Regions from separate parts of the Quadrisphaera setariae genome, predicted to be linked through region 2. Evidence: predicted binding sites of a transcription regulator. Region 2 holds the regulator's gene; the other holds the start of a gene.
The links. The regulator HrcA, encoded in region 2, represses chaperone genes, less so after heat shock. The targets are predictions, from matches to a motif close to GNTNGCACTCGGNNNNNCCGAGTGCNANC.
Positions count from the first base shown of each region.

Region 1: FMM08_RS15855 (acetolactate synthase large subunit) is a predicted target of HrcA. The motif match lies at 2,085-2,113, and genes of this name have one in related genera.

Region 1 is NZ_VKAC01000009.1:177,440-185,706, reverse strand. It holds gene ilvN (acetolactate synthase small subunit) at 1-76, opposite strand, end outside; gene FMM08_RS15855 (acetolactate synthase large subunit) at 73-1,923, opposite strand; gene ilvD (dihydroxy-acid dehydratase) at 2,228-3,922, opposite strand; gene FMM08_RS15845 (2-hydroxyacid dehydrogenase) at 3,999-4,955, opposite strand; gene FMM08_RS15840 (PQQ-dependent sugar dehydrogenase) at 5,016-6,296, shown strand; gene FMM08_RS15835 (bifunctional diguanylate cyclase/phosphodiesterase) at 6,213-8,267, opposite strand, start outside.
Region 2 is NZ_VKAC01000003.1:293,977-302,243, forward strand. It holds gene lepA (translation elongation factor 4) at 1-397, shown strand, start outside; gene FMM08_RS22915 (hypothetical protein) at 402-572, opposite strand; gene FMM08_RS06655 (hypothetical protein) at 524-934, opposite strand; gene FMM08_RS06660 (MOSC domain-containing protein) at 1,017-1,664, shown strand; gene FMM08_RS06665 (GNAT family N-acetyltransferase) at 1,674-2,231, opposite strand; gene hemW (radical SAM family heme chaperone HemW) at 2,301-3,620, shown strand; gene FMM08_RS06675 (DUF4870 domain-containing protein) at 3,598-4,257, opposite strand; gene FMM08_RS06680 (DUF3097 family protein) at 4,381-5,274, opposite strand; gene hrcA (heat-inducible transcriptional repressor HrcA) at 5,525-6,565, shown strand; gene dnaJ (molecular chaperone DnaJ) at 6,619-7,755, shown strand; gene FMM08_RS06695 (Gmad2 immunoglobulin-like domain-containing protein) at 7,763-8,267, opposite strand, start outside.

The DNA of each region.
Region 1 (8,267 bases), on a different contig from region 2:
CGAGCACCGACAGGGTGTGGCGCGTGGTCGAGCTGCCGGTGCTGCTGGCGTTGCTGCTGGCGGTGAGCGCGCTCATCGGGCGGTTCCGTTCATCTCCAGGCCGGTCTCAGGGTCCTGCTCCTCGCGGTCCCAGACGGGCGAGAGGCCGCGGGCGTACTGGATGGCGTCGTTGGAGACGCCGGCGGCGACCATCGGCCACACCATCGCGTCCCGGTGGACCACGAAGTCGACGACGACGGGCCGGTCGTCCACGCTCATCGCCTTGTCGATGACGGCGTCCAGGTCGGACGGGTCCTCGCAGCGCAGGCCCACGCAGGCGTACGCCTCGGCGAGCTTGACGAAGTCGGGGACGCGCTGGCCCTTGGCCCTGCCCACACCGGTGTGCAGGTCGGTGTTGGAGTAGCGGCCGTCGTAGAACAGCGTCTGCCACTGCCGGACCATGCCGAGGCTGGAGTTGTTGATGACCGCCACCTTGATCGGGATGCCCTCGATCGCACAGGTGGCCAGCTCCTGGTTGGTCATCTGGAAGCAGCCGTCACCGTCGATGGCCCACACGGTGGACCCGGGGCTCCCGACCTTGGCGCCCATCGCCGCGGGCACCGAGTAGCCCATGGTCCCCAGACCGCCGGAGTTCAGCCAGGTGTTGGGGTTCTCGTACTTGATGAACTGGGCGGCCCACATCTGGTGCTGGCCGACGCCGGACGTGAAGATCGTCTCGGGTCCGCTGATCTCGCCCAGGCGCTGGATGACCTTCTGGGGGCTCAGCGAGCCGTCGTCCGGCTCGTCATAGCCGAGGGGGTAGGTGGTGCGCATCTCGTCGAGCTGGCGCCACCACCCCGCCAGGTCGGCGCGCCGGCCCGCGGTGTGCTCGGCCTCCAGGGCCGGGACGAGGTCGGAGATGACCTCCTTGGCGTCTCCGACGATCGGGACGTCCGCGCGGCGGTTCTTGCCGATCTCCGCCGGGTCGATGTCGGCGTGGACGACGGCCGCGCCCGGGGCGAAGCTCGAGAGCAGCCCGGTGACGCGGTCGTCGAAGCGGGCGCCCAGGCTGACGATGAGGTCGGCGCGCTGCAGCGCCGTCACCGCGGCGACGGTGCCGTGCATGCCGGGCATGCCGAGGTTGGCCGGGTGGGAGTCGGGCAGGGCGCCGCGGGCCATCAGGGTGGTGACCACGGGCGCTCCGGAGAGGTCGACCAGGCGCCGCAGCTCGGCGGAGGCGCCGGAGCGGATGACGCCGCCGCCGACGTAGAGCACCGGGCGCTTCGCCTCGGCGATCATCCGGGCCGCCTCGCGGACCTGCTTGGCGTGGGGACGCGTGGTCGGGTGGTAGCCCGGCAGGTCCAGCTCGGCCAGCGAGGTGGGCCAGGAGAACGTCGTCATCGCCTGCTGGGCGTCCTTGGTGACGTCGACGAGCACCGGCCCGGGGCGGCCCGTCGAGGCCAGGTGGAAGGCCTCGGCGATGACCCGCGGGATGTCGGCCGGGTCGGTCACGAGGTAGTTGTGCTTGGTGATCGGCTGGGTGATGCCGACGATGTCCGCCTCCTGGAAGGCGTCGGTGCCGATCGCCTTGGAGGAGACCTGCCCGGTCACCGCGACCATCGGCACCGAGTCCATGTGGGCGTCGGCGATGGCGGTGACGAGGTTGGTGGCGCCCGGCCCCGACGTCGCCATGCAGACCCCGACCCGGCCGGTGGCGGCGGCGTAGCCCTGGGCGGCGTGACCAGCGCCCTGCTCGTGGCGCACGAGCACGTGGCGCAGCTTCGTCGAGTCGAGCAGCGGGTCGTAGGTGGGCAGGATCGCCCCGCCCGGGAGGCCGAAGACGACCTCCGCCCCGGCGCTCTCGAGGGAGCGCACGAGGCTCTGCGCGCCTGTCATGCGCTCGCCCTGCGGGGCGGCGGCGCCCTCCGTGCTGGCGGTGCTCATCGGTCCTCCTGGTGCTGCGGTGCTGCTGGTCCGGCGTGGACGCGGTGCCGGTGTGCTGGCTGGCGGTGCGAGCAGCCCGGCACTCGTTCCCGCCGGGCATGGAAAGACCCTCCGGCCCGAAGGCTCCGGAGGGTCGCGCGCGGCAGGACGTCGACGACGGCGTCAGCTCGCGCGCTGCGCGAGTACGACGACGAGGGTGCCCATGCCGCGAGAGTAGACCCCTCGAGCGCGCCCTGTCAGCCACCGGGACGGTCCGTCTCATTCCTTGAGACGGACCGTCCCGGTGGCTGAGCCACGAGGGCGGTCAGGCGAGGACGGCGCCGCCGCTGGCCGACCCCACGAGCTTGGTGTACTTCGCGAGCACGCCACGGGTGTAGACCGGGGGCAGCGGCGCCCAGCCCTCGCGGCGGGAGGCCAGCTCGGCCTCGTCGACCAGGACGTCGAGGGTCTTGTTCTTGACGTCGAGGCGGATGCGGTCGCCGTCGCGCACGAACGCGACCGGACCGCCGTCCACGGCCTCCGGCGCGACGTGGCCCACGCACAGGCCGGTGGTGCCGCCGGAGAAGCGGCCGTCGGTGAGGAGCAGCACGTCCTTGCCGAGGCCCGCACCCTTGATGGCGCCGGTGATGGCGAGCATCTCGCGCATGCCCGGGCCGCCCTTGGGGCCCTCGTAGCGGATGACGACGACGTCACCGGCGGTGATGGTCCCGTCCTCCAGGGCGTCCATCGCGGCGCGCTCGCGGTCGAAGACGCGGGCGGTGCCCTCGAAGACGTCGGACTCGAAGCCCGCCGACTTCACCACGGCACCGCCGGGGGCGAGCGACCCGTGGAGGATCGTGATGCCGCCCGTGGGGTGGATGGGGTTCTCGAGCGCCCGCAGCACCTTGCCGTCCGGGTCCGGCGGGGCGATGTCGGCGAGGTTCTCGGCCATCGTCTTGCCGGTGACGGTCATGACGTCGCCGTGGAGCAGGCCCGCGTCGAGCAGGGCGCGCATCACCACCGGGACGCCGCCGATCCTGTCGACGTCGGTCATGACGTGCTGTCCGAAGGGCTTGACGTCGGCCAGGTGCGGCACGCGGGAGCCGACCCTGTCGAAGTCGGCGAGGGTGAGGTCCACCTCGGCCTCGTGCGCGATCGCCAGCAGGTGCAGCACGGCGTTCGTGGAGCCGCCGAAGGCCATGACCACCGAGATGGCGTTCTCGAACGCCTCCTTGGTCATGATGTCGCGGGCGGTGATGCCCTTGGCGAGCATCTCCACCACGGCCTGGCCGGAGCGGCGGGCGAAGCCGTCGCGGCGGCGGTCGGTGGCCGGCGGGGCCGCCGAGCCGGGCAGGCTCATGCCCAGGGCCTCTGCCGCGCTCGCCATGGTGTTGGCGGTGTACATGCCGCCGCAGGCGCCCTCGCCCGGGCAGATCGCCTTCTCGATGGCGGTGACGTCCTCGCGGCTCATCAGTCCGCGCGAGCAGGCGCCCACGGCCTCGAACGCGTCGATGATCGTGACCTGCTTCTCGGTGCCGTCCGAGAGCTTGGCGAAGCCCGGCAGGATCGACCCGGCGTAGAGGAACACGCTGGCCAGGTCGAGGCGGGCGGCCGCCATGAGCATGCCCGGCAGCGACTTGTCGCAGCCGGCCAGCAGCACCGAGCCGTCGAGGCGCTCGGCCTGCATGACGGTCTCCACGGAGTCGGCGATGACCTCGCGGCTCACCAGGGAGAAGTGCATCCCCTCGTGGCCCATGGAGATGCCGTCGGAGACGGAGATGGTGCCGAACTCCAGCGGGTAGCCCTGGGCGGCGTGCACGCCGTCCTTGACGGACTTGGCGAGCCGGTCCAGGGAGAGGTTGCAGGGGGTGATCTCGTTCCACGACGAGGCCACGCCGATCTGCGGCTTGGCGAAGTCGTCGTCGCCGAGGCCGACGGCACGGAGCATGCCGCGGCTGGCGGTGGCCTCGAGCCCGTCGGTGACCTGGCGGGAGCGGGGCTTCATGTCGGCCTGGGTCATGCCCGCGATCCTACGGTCCCGTAGGGAGCGCCCCCACCGGCCCCGAGGGCCGTCCGGACGGCCCCGCCCGCGGACGTCAGCCGATCACCACGTTGAGCGGGTCCTGCCCCGCCACCAGCCGCTCGACCTGGGTGCGGAGCAGCTTCAGGGCCCGGGGCCGCATGGCCGTGGTGTTGCCGCCCACGTGCGGGGCGATGAGCACGTTCGGCGCCCCCCACAGCGGGTGGTCGGCGGGCAGCGGCTCGGGGTCGGTGACGTCGAGGGCGGCGTGCAGCCGCTCGGCGCGCAGCTCGGCCAGCAGCGCCTCGGTGTCGACGATGGGCCCGCGTCCCACGTTGACCACGAGCGCGTCGTCGGGGAGGGCAGCGAGGAAGGCGGCGTCGACCATGCCGCGCGTCGCGTCGGTGAGCGGCAGCCCGATGAAGACGACCTCGGTGGTGGGCAGCAGCTCGGGCAGCTCGTCGACGCCGTGCACCCGGCCCCGCTCGTCGCTGCGGGCCGTGGAGGCCACCCGGACGAGGTCGACCTCGAAGGGCTCCAGCCTGTCGGCGATGGCACCACCGATGCCGCCGGTGCCGAGCACGAGCACGCGGCGGTCGGCCAGGGCCCGGCGCTGCACCGGGCGCCAGGCCCCCTGCTCGGCGTCGCGCACGGCGTCGTCGAGGCCGCGCAGCTTGGCCAGCGCCAGGGCCAGGGCCAGCTCGGAGGTGGAGGCGTCGTGGATGCCCGCGCCGTTCGCCAGGCGCACCCCGTCGGGCAGGCGGTCGAGCAGGTTGTCGTAGCCCGCCGACGTCGTCTGCACCAGCCGCAGGGCGGGCAGCGAGGCCACGGTCTCCAGCGCGCCGGCCGGGTGCATGTACGGCAGCACCACGTAGGCGACGTGGTCGGCGTCGTCACCGAGGGCCTCGCGCGGGTCGGAGTCGACGTCCCACACGAGGCTGCGCACGCCGGCGGGCAGGTGCGGCGCGAGGGCCTCCTGCCAGTCGGTGTCGGGCAGGGTGATGAGCAGCGCGTCGGTCGTCTGGTCGGTCACGGGCACCCACCCTGTCAGGCCCCGACTGGCCCGGCGACCTGCACCGGGTGACCCTGGGGGATGGGCCGACGATCACCCGCCGGACGCGCGGGGCGCGCCGCGCCCGCCGTCCTGCTCGCCGCCGCGCTGGCGACCTCCGCCTGCTCCGGCCAGGACGCCGCGGCGCCGGCGCCGGTCTCCACCGAGCAGCTCCCCGCGCCGTCGTCGTCCTCGTCGTCCTCGGGCTCGGCGTCGGCGCCCTCCTCCGGGGTGGGCGGTCCGCCCGCGGCGCTGGCCGCGGGGCTCGCGCTGCGCGGGACGCCGCAGGCCGCGCAGGACGTCGTCACCGGGCTCGACGTGCCCTGGAGCACGGTCGTGATGCCCGACGGCAGCGCTCTGGTCAGCGAGCGGGACGCCGCGCGCGTGGTGCGGGTCTCGCAGTCCGGCACGGGCTGGCAGGCGCAGCAGGTGCCGGCCCCGGGACCGGGTGGGTCGGTGCCGGACGTGGAGCCCCGCGGGGAGGGCGGCCTGCTCGGTCTGGCCCTCTCCCCCGCCTTCGCCGAGGACGGCTACGTGTACGCGTACACGACCACGGCCACCGACGACCGCGTGGTGAGGATGCGGTACACCCCAGGCAGCGCGGACCCGTCGGCGCCGGGATCGCTGTCCGCCCCGGAACCGGTGCTCACGGGCATCGCCTCGGCCGCCGTGCACCACGGCGGCCGGCTGGCGTTCGGCCCCGACGGCATGCTCTACGTGACCACGGGCGACGCCAGCGCGCCCTCCACCGCCCAGGACCGCACCGCCCTCACCGGCAAGGTCCTGCGCCTCACCCCCGACGGGCAGCCGGCGCCGGGCAACCCGGTGGAGGGCTCGCCGGTGTGGACCTGGGGGCACCGCAACCCCCAGGGCATCGGGTGGGACGCGGCGGGCCGCATGTTCGCGGCGGAGTTCGGGCAGAACGCCCAGGACGAGCTCAACCTCCTCGAGCCGGGCCGCAACTACGGCTGGCCGCTCGTGGAGGGCGCGGTGGCCGGCCCGTCGGGCGGGCCCGAGGACGTCACCGACCCCGCCTTCACCGCTCCCCTGGTCACGTGGCGCACCGCCGACGCCTCCCCGAGCGGGCTGCTCGTCACGGGCGACGCGGTCTACGTGGCGGCCCTGCGCGGACAGGAGCTGTGGCGCGTCCCGCTGGACGACGGGCGCCTCGGTGAGCCGGAGCGGGTGGTCGACGGTGCGCACGGCCGGGTGCGCGACGTCGTCGCCGGCCCGGACGGCTCACTGTGGGTGCTGACCGACAACACCTCGCGCGGGCGCCCCGCTGCCGGCGACGACAGGCTCCTCCGCCTCCCGCTGGCCTGACTCCCGCTGGTCCGGCTCCCACTGGCCCGGGCCGGCGGTCGCGTCGACGGCCGGCCACAGGGCGCCGCGGGCGAGGTCCACGCCCAGGGCGGCGAGGCGGTCCAGCTGGGCCGGCTCGTCGACGCCGTCGGCGAGGACCTGCAGCCCGAGCCCGTGGGCGGCGTCCACCAGCGCCCGCGCCACCACCAGGCCGCTCGGCGCCTGCGCGGCGGCGACGGTGGCCGGGGGCAGGACGAACACGTCGACGGGCAGCGACGGCAGCTGCGGCAGGGAGGTGCCGCCACCGGCGTGCGGGGCCGCCACGGCCACGCGCACGCCCACCGCCGAGAGCCTGTCCAGGGCGCGGACCGCGCGGGCGTCGTCCTCCGCGATCCGGCCCGCGACCTCCACGACGAGGTCCCGGCACGGCGCGGCCGCCTCCCGCAGCGCGGCCTCGATCCGGGTCGGCCACGCGTCGTCGTGCAGCTGGTGGGCCTCGAGGTGCAGCCAGGCGCTCCCACCCGGGGTCGCAGCGAGCACGTCGACGGCCCGCTGCAGCGACCTCCGCGCCAGGGGCGCGTCCCAGCTGCGGCGACGGGCCACGTCGAGCACCTCGTGGGGCGGGACGTCAGGGGCGAGACCCAGGAGCACCCGGTGGCCGACCACCCTCCCCGAGGCGATGTCGAGCGCGGGCTGCTCGCGCGCCACGAGCCCGCGGCCGGTGGCCAGCGCGGGCCCCAGCAGCCCGACCACCTCGCGCTCGCGCGCAGCCCGTCCCGCCACCTCGTCGTGCCGCACCACCCGGTCGCGACCGCGGCGCTTGGCCTCCTGCATCGCGGCCGAGGCCCGCGAGACGACGGCGAGGGCGTCGACGGTCTCGCGCAGGTCGGCGCGCTCGCCCATGACCACGCCCACGCTCGCAGAGACCCTCACCCCGGCCACGCCCGGCACCTCCTGCGCGCAGTCGCGCACGAGGTCGGCGAGGCGGTCCGCGGCGGCGAGCACCACCGGCTCCGCGGCGGGCAGGACCAGCGCGAACTCGTCCCCTCCCAGGCGCGCGGTGACGGCGCCGGGACTGGCCCGGCGCAGAGCGCGCGCGACGGCCACGACGAGCTGGTCTCCGGTGGCGTGGCCGAGCACGTCGTTGACGCGCTTGAAGCCGTCGAGGTCGACGACGACGACGCCGATGGGGCCGCTCGACGAGGCCAGGTCCGCCAGCGCGGCGGCGAGCGCCCGCCGGTTGAACAGACCCGTGAGGGGGTCGAGGTCCGCGGCGGCGCTGAGGGCGGCCACCTGCCGGACCCGCTGCCTCTGGAGGACGAGCTCCCGCGCGGTGCAGGCGAGCAGGAGCAGCACGAGGAGCACCGCGCTGGTGGCGTCGACGCCGCGCCCCCTCAGCACCACCTCGAGCACCGCGGCACCGCCGCACAGCGCCAGCGCGGCGACGGTGGCCACGGAGGCTGCGGCCTCCGTGCTGACCTCCGGCCGCGGGCGCGGCCGCCGGACCGCGAACAGCGCCGCCGCCACGAGCGGCCAGGCCGACGAGAGCAGCGCGCCCTGCAGCCAGGTCGGCAGGGTCACGTCCTGCAGGACGGCCGCCGAGTACGCCAGGTCACCGGTGACGATCATCGCGACGGCCAGCGCGAGCAGGGCCGCACCCCGGTCCCGGGTCACCACGACGAGCTGGACGACGAGGGCCAGGATGACCAGCTCCAGCAGCTGGACGGCCACCGAGGCGGCCACCGTGGCGGTGTCCGCGTGCACGTCGGTGAAGGCGATCCGCCAGAAGAGCAGGCCCACCGCGACCGCCACGACACCGACGTCGGCGAGCACCCGCGGCAGGCGGCCCGCCGGCCCGGCGGGCCGAGGCACCAGCAGCAGCACCGCGAACCAGCCCGGGGCGGCGAGGAAGGAGATGAGGTCACCGGCGGCGGGGAACGCCAGCACTCCGGAGACGGATGCCTTCTCCACGGCGAGGACCAGCTGGCCGAC
Region 2 (8,267 bases):
CCAGGCCGCCGACCTCGTCAAGGTCGACATCCTCCTGCAGGGCGAGCAGGTCGACGCGTTCAGCGCCATCGTCCACAAGGACAAGGCCTACGCGTACGGCGTGATGATGGCGAGCAAGCTGCGCGAGCTCATCCCGCGCCAGCAGTTCGAGGTGCCGGTGCAGGCCGCGATCGGCGCGCGCGTCATCGCCCGCGAGACCGTCCGGGCCATCCGCAAGGACGTCCTCGCCAAGTGCTACGGCGGTGACATCACCCGCAAGCGCAAGCTGCTGGAGAAGCAGAAGGAGGGCAAGAAGCGCATGAAGATGGTCGGTCGCGTGGAGGTCCCCCAGGAGGCGTTCATCGCCGCGCTCTCCACCGACGCGCCCACCGGCAAGGACGCCGCCGCCAAGAAGTGAGCCGTCAGCCGCAGCGGGCCGTCATCGCCCGCTGCGGCCCGGCGTCGCCGCCCAGGTAGCGGCCGACGTCGGCGAACCCGGCCTTCGCGTACGCCCGCAGGCCGGCGGGGTTGCGCTCGTTGACCGTCAGGACGACGACGCGCGCGGCCGGCGCGACGGCCGGTGCCAGCGCCACGGCCTCGCGGGCCGCGGCCGTCCCGGCCCCCGGCCCTGGTGCTGCTCCCCGATGACGAACGAGCGCAGCAGCACCGCGGTGGCCGGGTCCCCGCCCGCGGCGGTGAGCAGCTGCGCCAGCTCGGCGTCCTGGTCGGGTGCTGCCGCACCGGCGTGGAGGACCCCGGCGCCGACCACGCGCTCGTCCTCGATCTCACCGCTGAGGACGACGAACGGCGTGCGGGCGGGGTCTGCGAGCGCCAGGGGGAAGGACTCCGCCGGCGGCTTCGCGAACCGCGCCTGCTCGTCGCCGATGCGCAGGTGCTGCGCCTCGGCGAGCAGCGCGTCGTCGTCAGGTCCCACCACCACGAGCCTCACCGCCACAGCACCCATCCTGCCGTCGCGGAGGCCCCCCTCCCGCACGATCATGCACCTGAGCGCCACCTCCGGGGCATGATCGGGCGCCGTGGGAACCCTGATCGCCGTCTGCCGCGTGCACCAGCTGCTGCCCGACGCCGGGACCGTCGGCGTCACCGCCATCGACAAGCGGCCCGTCGACGGGCCGGTCAGGGTGCGGGCGCTGGGCGCCTACGGCGACGTCCAGGCCGACCGGTACGACCACGGCGGCCGCGACAAGGCGCTCTACGCCTACGCGCAGGAGGCCGCCGACCGCTGGGCCGCCGAGCTGGAGCGCGAGGTGCCGCCCGGGCTCTTCGGGGAGAACCTGCGCACGTCCGGGGTCGACGTCGACGGCGCGGAGGTCGGTGAGCGCTGGCGCATCGGCACCGGAGACGACGCCCTCGAGGTGGAGGTGACGATGCCCCGCACGCCGTGCGCCACCTTCGCCCGCCGGATGGGCGAGGAGCGGTGGGTGAGGCGCTTCGCCCGTTCCGGCGCTCCCGGGGCGTACCTGCGGGTGCTGCGCGCGGGGACGGTCGCCGCCGGTGACCCCGTGGAGGTGCTCTCGCGGCCGGGCCACGGGGTGGGCGTGGGCCGTTGGCTGGCGCAGACCGACCCCGCTGACGCGCGGACCCTCCTGGCGTGCGCCGCCGACGGCGGCCTCGACCTCGCCCCCGACGTGCGCGAGGTGGTGGAGGTGGTCGCCCGCCGCTGACGCGGCTCGTCAGCGGGGCTGCAGCGCCGCCACCATGACCACCTGCGGGTCTGCGGCCTGCGCCATCCACCGCGCGCCGCTGTCGGCGAAGCCCGCCCGGGCGTACGCGGTGCGCGCGGCGGTGTTGGACTCGTGCACGCACAGCACGAGCAGCTGCGCCTCCGGCTCCAGCGCGTGCGCCAGCGCCCGCGCCTGCCGCGCGGCCGCCGTCCCGTAGCCGCGGCCCTGGTGGGGGCGCCCCACGTAGAAGGCGCGCAGCAGCAGCCCGCGGGCCGGGTCGTCGAGGAGGTGCTCGAGCTGGCCGTGCCGGTCGAGGGTGCCGAAGCCGACCACGCGCTCCCCAGCGCCGGGACCGGGCAGCTGCGCCATCACCGCGAACGGGAGACGCAGCGGGTCGGCGCTCGCGGGCGGGTACGTCATGGAGGCTGGAAGGCAGTACCGGTCTTGCCCGGGCCCCGGCCTGAGCGCCAGCACGGACGCGAGGAGGCGCGGGTCGGTGGCCTCCGACAGCGCCTCCAGCCTCACCGCAGGCAGCGGCCGGGGCGCGCTCGCAGCTCCTCCACCCACGTCCCCCATCCCAGCACTGCCCGCCGTCAGGCGCGGCAGGGGTGGGATCGGGTGCGACGATGGACGGCGATGAGCCCCGCCCTGCCCGACGGCGACCCCGCCCCCGCCGACGGGCTCCTCCCGCCGACCGCGGCGGTCAGCGCCGCAGCCCGCGACCTCGGCGTCTACCTGCACGTGCCGTTCTGCCGCGTGCGCTGCGGCTACTGCGACTTCAACACCTACACCGCCTCCGAGCTCGGTCCGCCCGAGCTGCCCGGCGCCTCCCAGGCCGGCTACGCCGGCGCCCTCGTGGAGGAGGTGGCGCTCGCGGCACGGGTGCTCGACGCCTCGGGCCTGCCGCGCCGCGAGGTCTCCACGGTCTTCGTCGGCGGCGGCACGCCCACGCTGCTGCCCGCCGCCGACCTGGCCCGCGGTCTCGACGCCGTGCGTGAGCACCTGGGCCTGGCCGCGGGTGCGGAGGTGACCACCGAGGCCAACCCCGACTCGGTGACCCCCGCCTCGCTCGCCGAGCTCGCGGAGGCCGGGTACACGCGCGTCAGCTTCGGCATGCAGTCGGCGGTGCCGCACGTCCTCGCCGTCCTCGAGCGCACCCACGACCCCGCCCGCGTGCCGCAGGCCGTCCGCTGGGCCCGCGAGGCGGGCCTGGCCGTCAGCCTCGACCTCATCTACGGCGCGCCGGGGGAGTCGCTGGACGACTGGCGCACCAGCCTGGACGCCGCGCTCGCCTGCGAGCCCGACCACCTCTCCGCCTACGCCCTCGTGGTGGAGGACGGCACCGCCATGGCCGCCCGCGTGCGCCGCGGCGAGCTGCCCGCGCCCGACCCCGACGACGAGGCCGCCCAGTACGAGCTCGCCGACGCCGTCCTGCGCGAGGCCGGCTACGGCTGGTACGAGGTGAGCAACTGGGCGCGCACCCCCGCCGACGCCTGCCGCCACAACGTCGCCTACTGGCGCGGCCAGGACTGGTGGGGCGCAGGCCCCGGTGCGCACAGCCACGTCGGCGGAGTCCGTTGGTGGAACGCCAAGCACCCCGCCGCGTGGGCCCGCCGCCTGGCCGCCGGCACCAGCCCCGCGGTGGGCCGGGAGGTCCTCGACGACGACGCCCGCGCGGTCGAGGCCGTGCTCCTCGGCGTCCGCCTGGCCGAGGGGCTGCCGACCGCGCTCGTGCCGCCCGCCGGGCTCGCGCAGGTGCCGCGCCTCGTGGCCGACGGCCTGCTGGAACCCCCGGCGACCGGCGCAGCACGCGACGGCGCCCCCGACACCGACCAGCCGCGGCTGCGGCTGACGCTGCGGGGGCGCCTGCTGGCCGACGCCGTCGTCCGCGCCCTCCTCGGCTGGGATGGGCAGGACGACGACGCCACCGGCGTCACTTCACGAGCCGCCAGTTGACCGGGTAGCGGTAGTCGACGCCCTGGTTGGCCTTCACCGCCGCGATGATCACGAACACGAGCGCCGCGACCCCGACCGGCAGGTACAGCAGCAGGCCCAGGCCGAACGTGACCACGGAGACGACCCCGAGCGCCAGGAACACGACGTTCACGAGGATCTGGAAGTCCAGCGCCTCGGCGGCCTGGCTGCGGACGAAGTGGCCGCGGTCCTTCAGCACCAGGTAGATCACCAGAGGGCCCACGAAGGTCAGCCCGATGATCGAGCTGACGATCGACGACACGTGCGCCAGGCACGCCCACAGGCGCTGGTCCTGCGGGCTGATCTCCGCCGGGAGGGCGTAGCCCTGCTGCGGGTGGCCCTGCTGCTGGTACCCGGACTGCGGGTGGCCCTGCTGCGGGCCGGGCGCGGAGTACCCCTGCTGCCCCGGGTGCGCGTACCCCTGCTGCGGGGGCGGCGGCTGCTGGCCGTAGGGCGGGGCCTGCTGGCCGTAGGACGGGGCGGACGCTCCCGGCGCCGTCGCGGTGCCGGGCTCGGTGGGCTGCTCGCCGTAGCCGCTGCCGTACTGCCCGTGCTGCGGCGGTGGCACCTCTCCGGGCTGGTCAGGCTGGTCGGACGGCCGGCCGTGCTGCTCGGGCACTTCTCCTCCTCAGGGCCCGGGGCTGTCCGCGGACCCGCCCCCAGCGTCTCGGAAACGCGGGCGCGGCACCAGCGCCACACGCCCGGACGGCGGCCCTCGTCGTCGTCCTGCTCGGTCGAGGCGTCAGCGGTCGAGCTGGTCCCCGGTGACGAAGTCGATGAGCTCCTCCACCCGCCCGGACAGCGTCGGCTCGAGGTCGGCGATGGTCCGCACGCTGGCCAGCACCCGCTGCCAGCCGCGGGCGAGGTCGGCGGGGGTCTCGCGCGGCCAGCCGAGGGCCTCGAGCACGCCCTCCTTCCAGGGGCGCCCGCGCGGCACCACGGGCCAGGCGTCCAGGCCGAGGCGCGCCGGGCGCACGGCCTGCCACACGTCGACGTAGGGGTGGCCCACCACGAGCACGTGCTGGGCGGCGCCCGGCGCCGCCCTCAGCGCGTCCGCCACGAGCCGGGTCTCCTTGGAGCCGGTCACGAGGTGGTCGACGAGCACCCCGACGCGCCGCCCCGGACCGGGCTGGAAGTCCGCCACCGCCGCCGCGAGGTGGTCCACGCCCTGCAGGCCCTCCACGACGACGCCCTCGACGCGCAGGTCGTCCCCCCAGACCTTCTCCACCAGCTCGGCGTCGTGCTTGCCCTCCACCCAGATCCGCGACCCGCGGGCCACGCGGGCCCGAGCCCCTTCCACGGCGAAGGACCCGCTGGCGGTGCGGCCCGGGCGCAGCGGGGCCGCCCCCGAGGCCGTCCGGGCGGCGGCGGGGGGAGCGACCGGTGGCACGAGCCTCACGGGCTGGCCCTCCTCGAGGAACCCGGCGCCGAGGGGGAAGGAGCGCGTGCGGCCCTTCCAGTCCTCCAGCACCACCACGTGCACGCCGCCGGCCTTCTCGACGCGCACCACGGCGCCGCTCCAGCCGGTCTCGACGTCCTCCACCACGAGGCCGGGGGACGCGGGGACCTCGCGGCTGGCGGCGCGGGCGCGGCGGCGGCCGGTGGTGGGGTCGGTGACGGTGTCGCCGCGGCGCAGCGGCTCCCGAGCGCCCCACCCCCCGTACAGCGCTGAGGACGACGACGCGGGCGGCGCCGAGCGAGGTGCGGACGCGGGCCGGCGCGGGGGTGTCGGGGGAGTCGGCACCCGATCGACGCTACCTGCGCCTCCGGCCGGACGGCGTAGGATTGGCACTCCGCGCCGCTGAGTGCCAGAGCCCGTGCCGGGCCCGCCGCACCGGAGGCGCCGCAGCACCGACAGGACCGTCGACAGCAGGGAGGGACGCACCGTGACCGAGCCCCGGCGCCTCGCCGTCCTGCGGGCCATCGTCGAGGACTACGTCGCCACGCAGGAGCCGGTCGGCTCCAAGGCGCTGGTCGAGCGGCACGCCCTCGGGGTCTCCCCGGCCACCATCCGCAACGACATGGCGGCGCTGGAGGAGGAGGGGCTCATCGCCCAGCCCCACACCAGCGCCGGGCGCGTCCCCACCGACAAGGGCTACCGCGCGTTCGTCGACGGCCTGCCCGCCGTGCGCCCGCTGTCACCGGCGGAGAAGCGCGCCATCGACAGGCTGCTCGGCGGGGGCGGCCAGCCGGTCGACCTCGACGACGTGCTCGAGCGCACGGTCCGCGCGCTCGCGCAGCTGACGCACCAGGTGGCCGTCATCCAGTACCCGTCCCTGGCGCGGGCCCGGGTGCGGCACGTGGAGCTGGTGCAGCTGGCGCCGCGGCGCCTCGTGCTCGTCCTCATCACCGACAGCGGCCGCGTGGAGCAGCGCTCCGTGGAGGTGGCACCCGAGGCCCCCGAGGTGGCCGCTGACCTCGTGACCGAGCTGCGCGGCAGGCTCAACGCAGCCACCGCCAGCCGTCGCGCCGACGAGGCCGTGGCCGCCCTCGACGCCCTCGTCGCCAGCACCCGTCCCGAGGACGCCGCGGCCGCCGCCGCGGTGGCCGGTGCGCTGCGGTCGGCGCTGGACGCCACCCGCGAGGAGCGGATGGTGCTGGCCGGCACCGCCAACCTCGTGCGCGGCGCGGGCGGCTTCTCCGCCTCCGTCGCGCCGGTGCTGGAGGCCATCGAGGAGCAGGTGGTGGTGCTGCGCCTGCTCGCCGAGATGGCCGACGACCCCGCCAGCGGCGTCTCGGTGCGCATCGGCCGCGAGATCGTGCACAGCGGCCTGTCCGACGCCGCCGTGGTCGCCTCCGGCTACGGCTCGGGCGGCGAGGTGGTCGCCCGCCTGGGCATCCTGGGTCCCACGCGCATGGACTACCCCACCTCGATCGCCGCGGTGCGCGCCGTCGCCCGCTACCTCAGCAGGGTGCTGGCGCGGTGAGCCGCCCCGGCTCGTCCGCCGACCCCTCCCGACTCCTCAGGAGCATCTGACCCGTGCCGACCGACCACTACACCGCCCTCGGGGTCCCGCGCGACGCGAGCACCGAGGACGTCAAGAAGGCCTACCGCAAGCTCGCCCGCCAGCTGCACCCGGACGTCAACCCCGACGCCGGCGAGCGCTTCAAGGAGGTCTCGGCCGCCTACGAGGTGCTGAGCAACCCCGACAAGCGCCGCGTCTACGACGCGACCGGCAGCTCCGGCGGTCCCGGCGGCTTCGGGGGCGGCGGCTTCCCCGGCGGTGCGCAGGCCTTCGACCTAGGCGACCTGTTCGGCACCTTCTTCGGCGGCGGGGGCGGTGCCGCCCGCGGCCCGGTGCCCCGCGCGCAGCCGGGCCAGGACGCGCTGATCCGCCTCGAGGTCGACCTCGCGGAGGCGGTCTTCGGCGCCGAGCGCGAGATCACCGTGGACACCGCCGTCGTCTGCCCGACCTGCGGCGGGAACTGCGCCGCGCCGGGCACGCAGGTCCGCACCTGCGACGTCTGCCACGGCCAGGGGCAGGTGCAGCGCGCCGCCCGGTCGCTGCTGGGCCAGGTGCTCACCACCTCCCCGTGCCCCGCCTGCGGCGGCTACGGCACCACCATCCCCGACCCCTGCAACGAGTGCGCCGGTGACGGCCGCGTGCGCCGCCGCCGGACGCTGACCATCCGCGTGCCCGCGGGTGTCGACACCGGCACCCGCATCCAGCTGTCCGGCCAGGGCGAGGTCGGCCCCGGTGGTGGCCCCGCGGGTGACCTGTACGTCGAGGTGGTCCAGCGCCAGCACGACCTGTTCACCCGCCGCGGAGAGGACCTGCACGCCACGCTGCCCGTGCCGATGACCGCCGCGGCGCTGGGCACGGTGCTGGAGATGGAGACCCTCGACGGCATGCGCGAGGTCGAGGTGCGCCCGGGCACCCAGCCCGCCGAGGTGGTCGTGCTGCGGGGCCTGGGCGCGGCGCGCCTGCGCTCCGGTGGCCGCGGGGACCTGCACGTCCACATCGACGTGCAGGTGCCCAGGGGCCTGGACGACGAGCAGGCCGACCTGCTGCGCCAGCTGGCGCGGCTGCGCGGCGAGGAGCGCCCGGAGGGGCGCCTGTCGCCGGCCTCCGGCGGGGTGTTCTCCCGCCTCAAGCGCGGCTTCTCCGGCCGCTAGGCCGGCGTCAGCCGACGGTGAAGGTGACCTTGGCGGCGCCGGTGGGGACGGTGCCCTCACCGGCGGACTCGTCGGGCACCCAGACCTCGGCGGTGCACGGCGTGCAGGTGCCCTCCTGCACGGTCTGCGGGATGGAGAAGTCGCCGACCTGGCCGTTGGCGCCGGCGTCGGTGTAGCCGTCGGACAGCACCGCGCCGTCGGCCTGCGTGATCCTGTAGAGCAGCGTGCCCTCGGGCGCCGAGCCCTGGCCGACGATCCCCATCGGGCCGGCGGGGAGCCGCTCGCCCTCGGTGGGGGCGGTGATCACCACCGACGCCGACCTGCCGGTCCCGGTGGCCGCCGGCCCCGCGGCGGTGGCCGCGGACGCGCTCGCCGTGGTCGTGGCGCTGGAGGACGACGACGGCGGAGCGCTCGTGCCGGACGCGCCCGCGCTGCTGGTGCCGCCGCCGACCGGCTCCGTCTCGGGGGAGGCCTGCCCTCCGCACCCGGCCAGCAGGAGCGCGAGGGCGGCG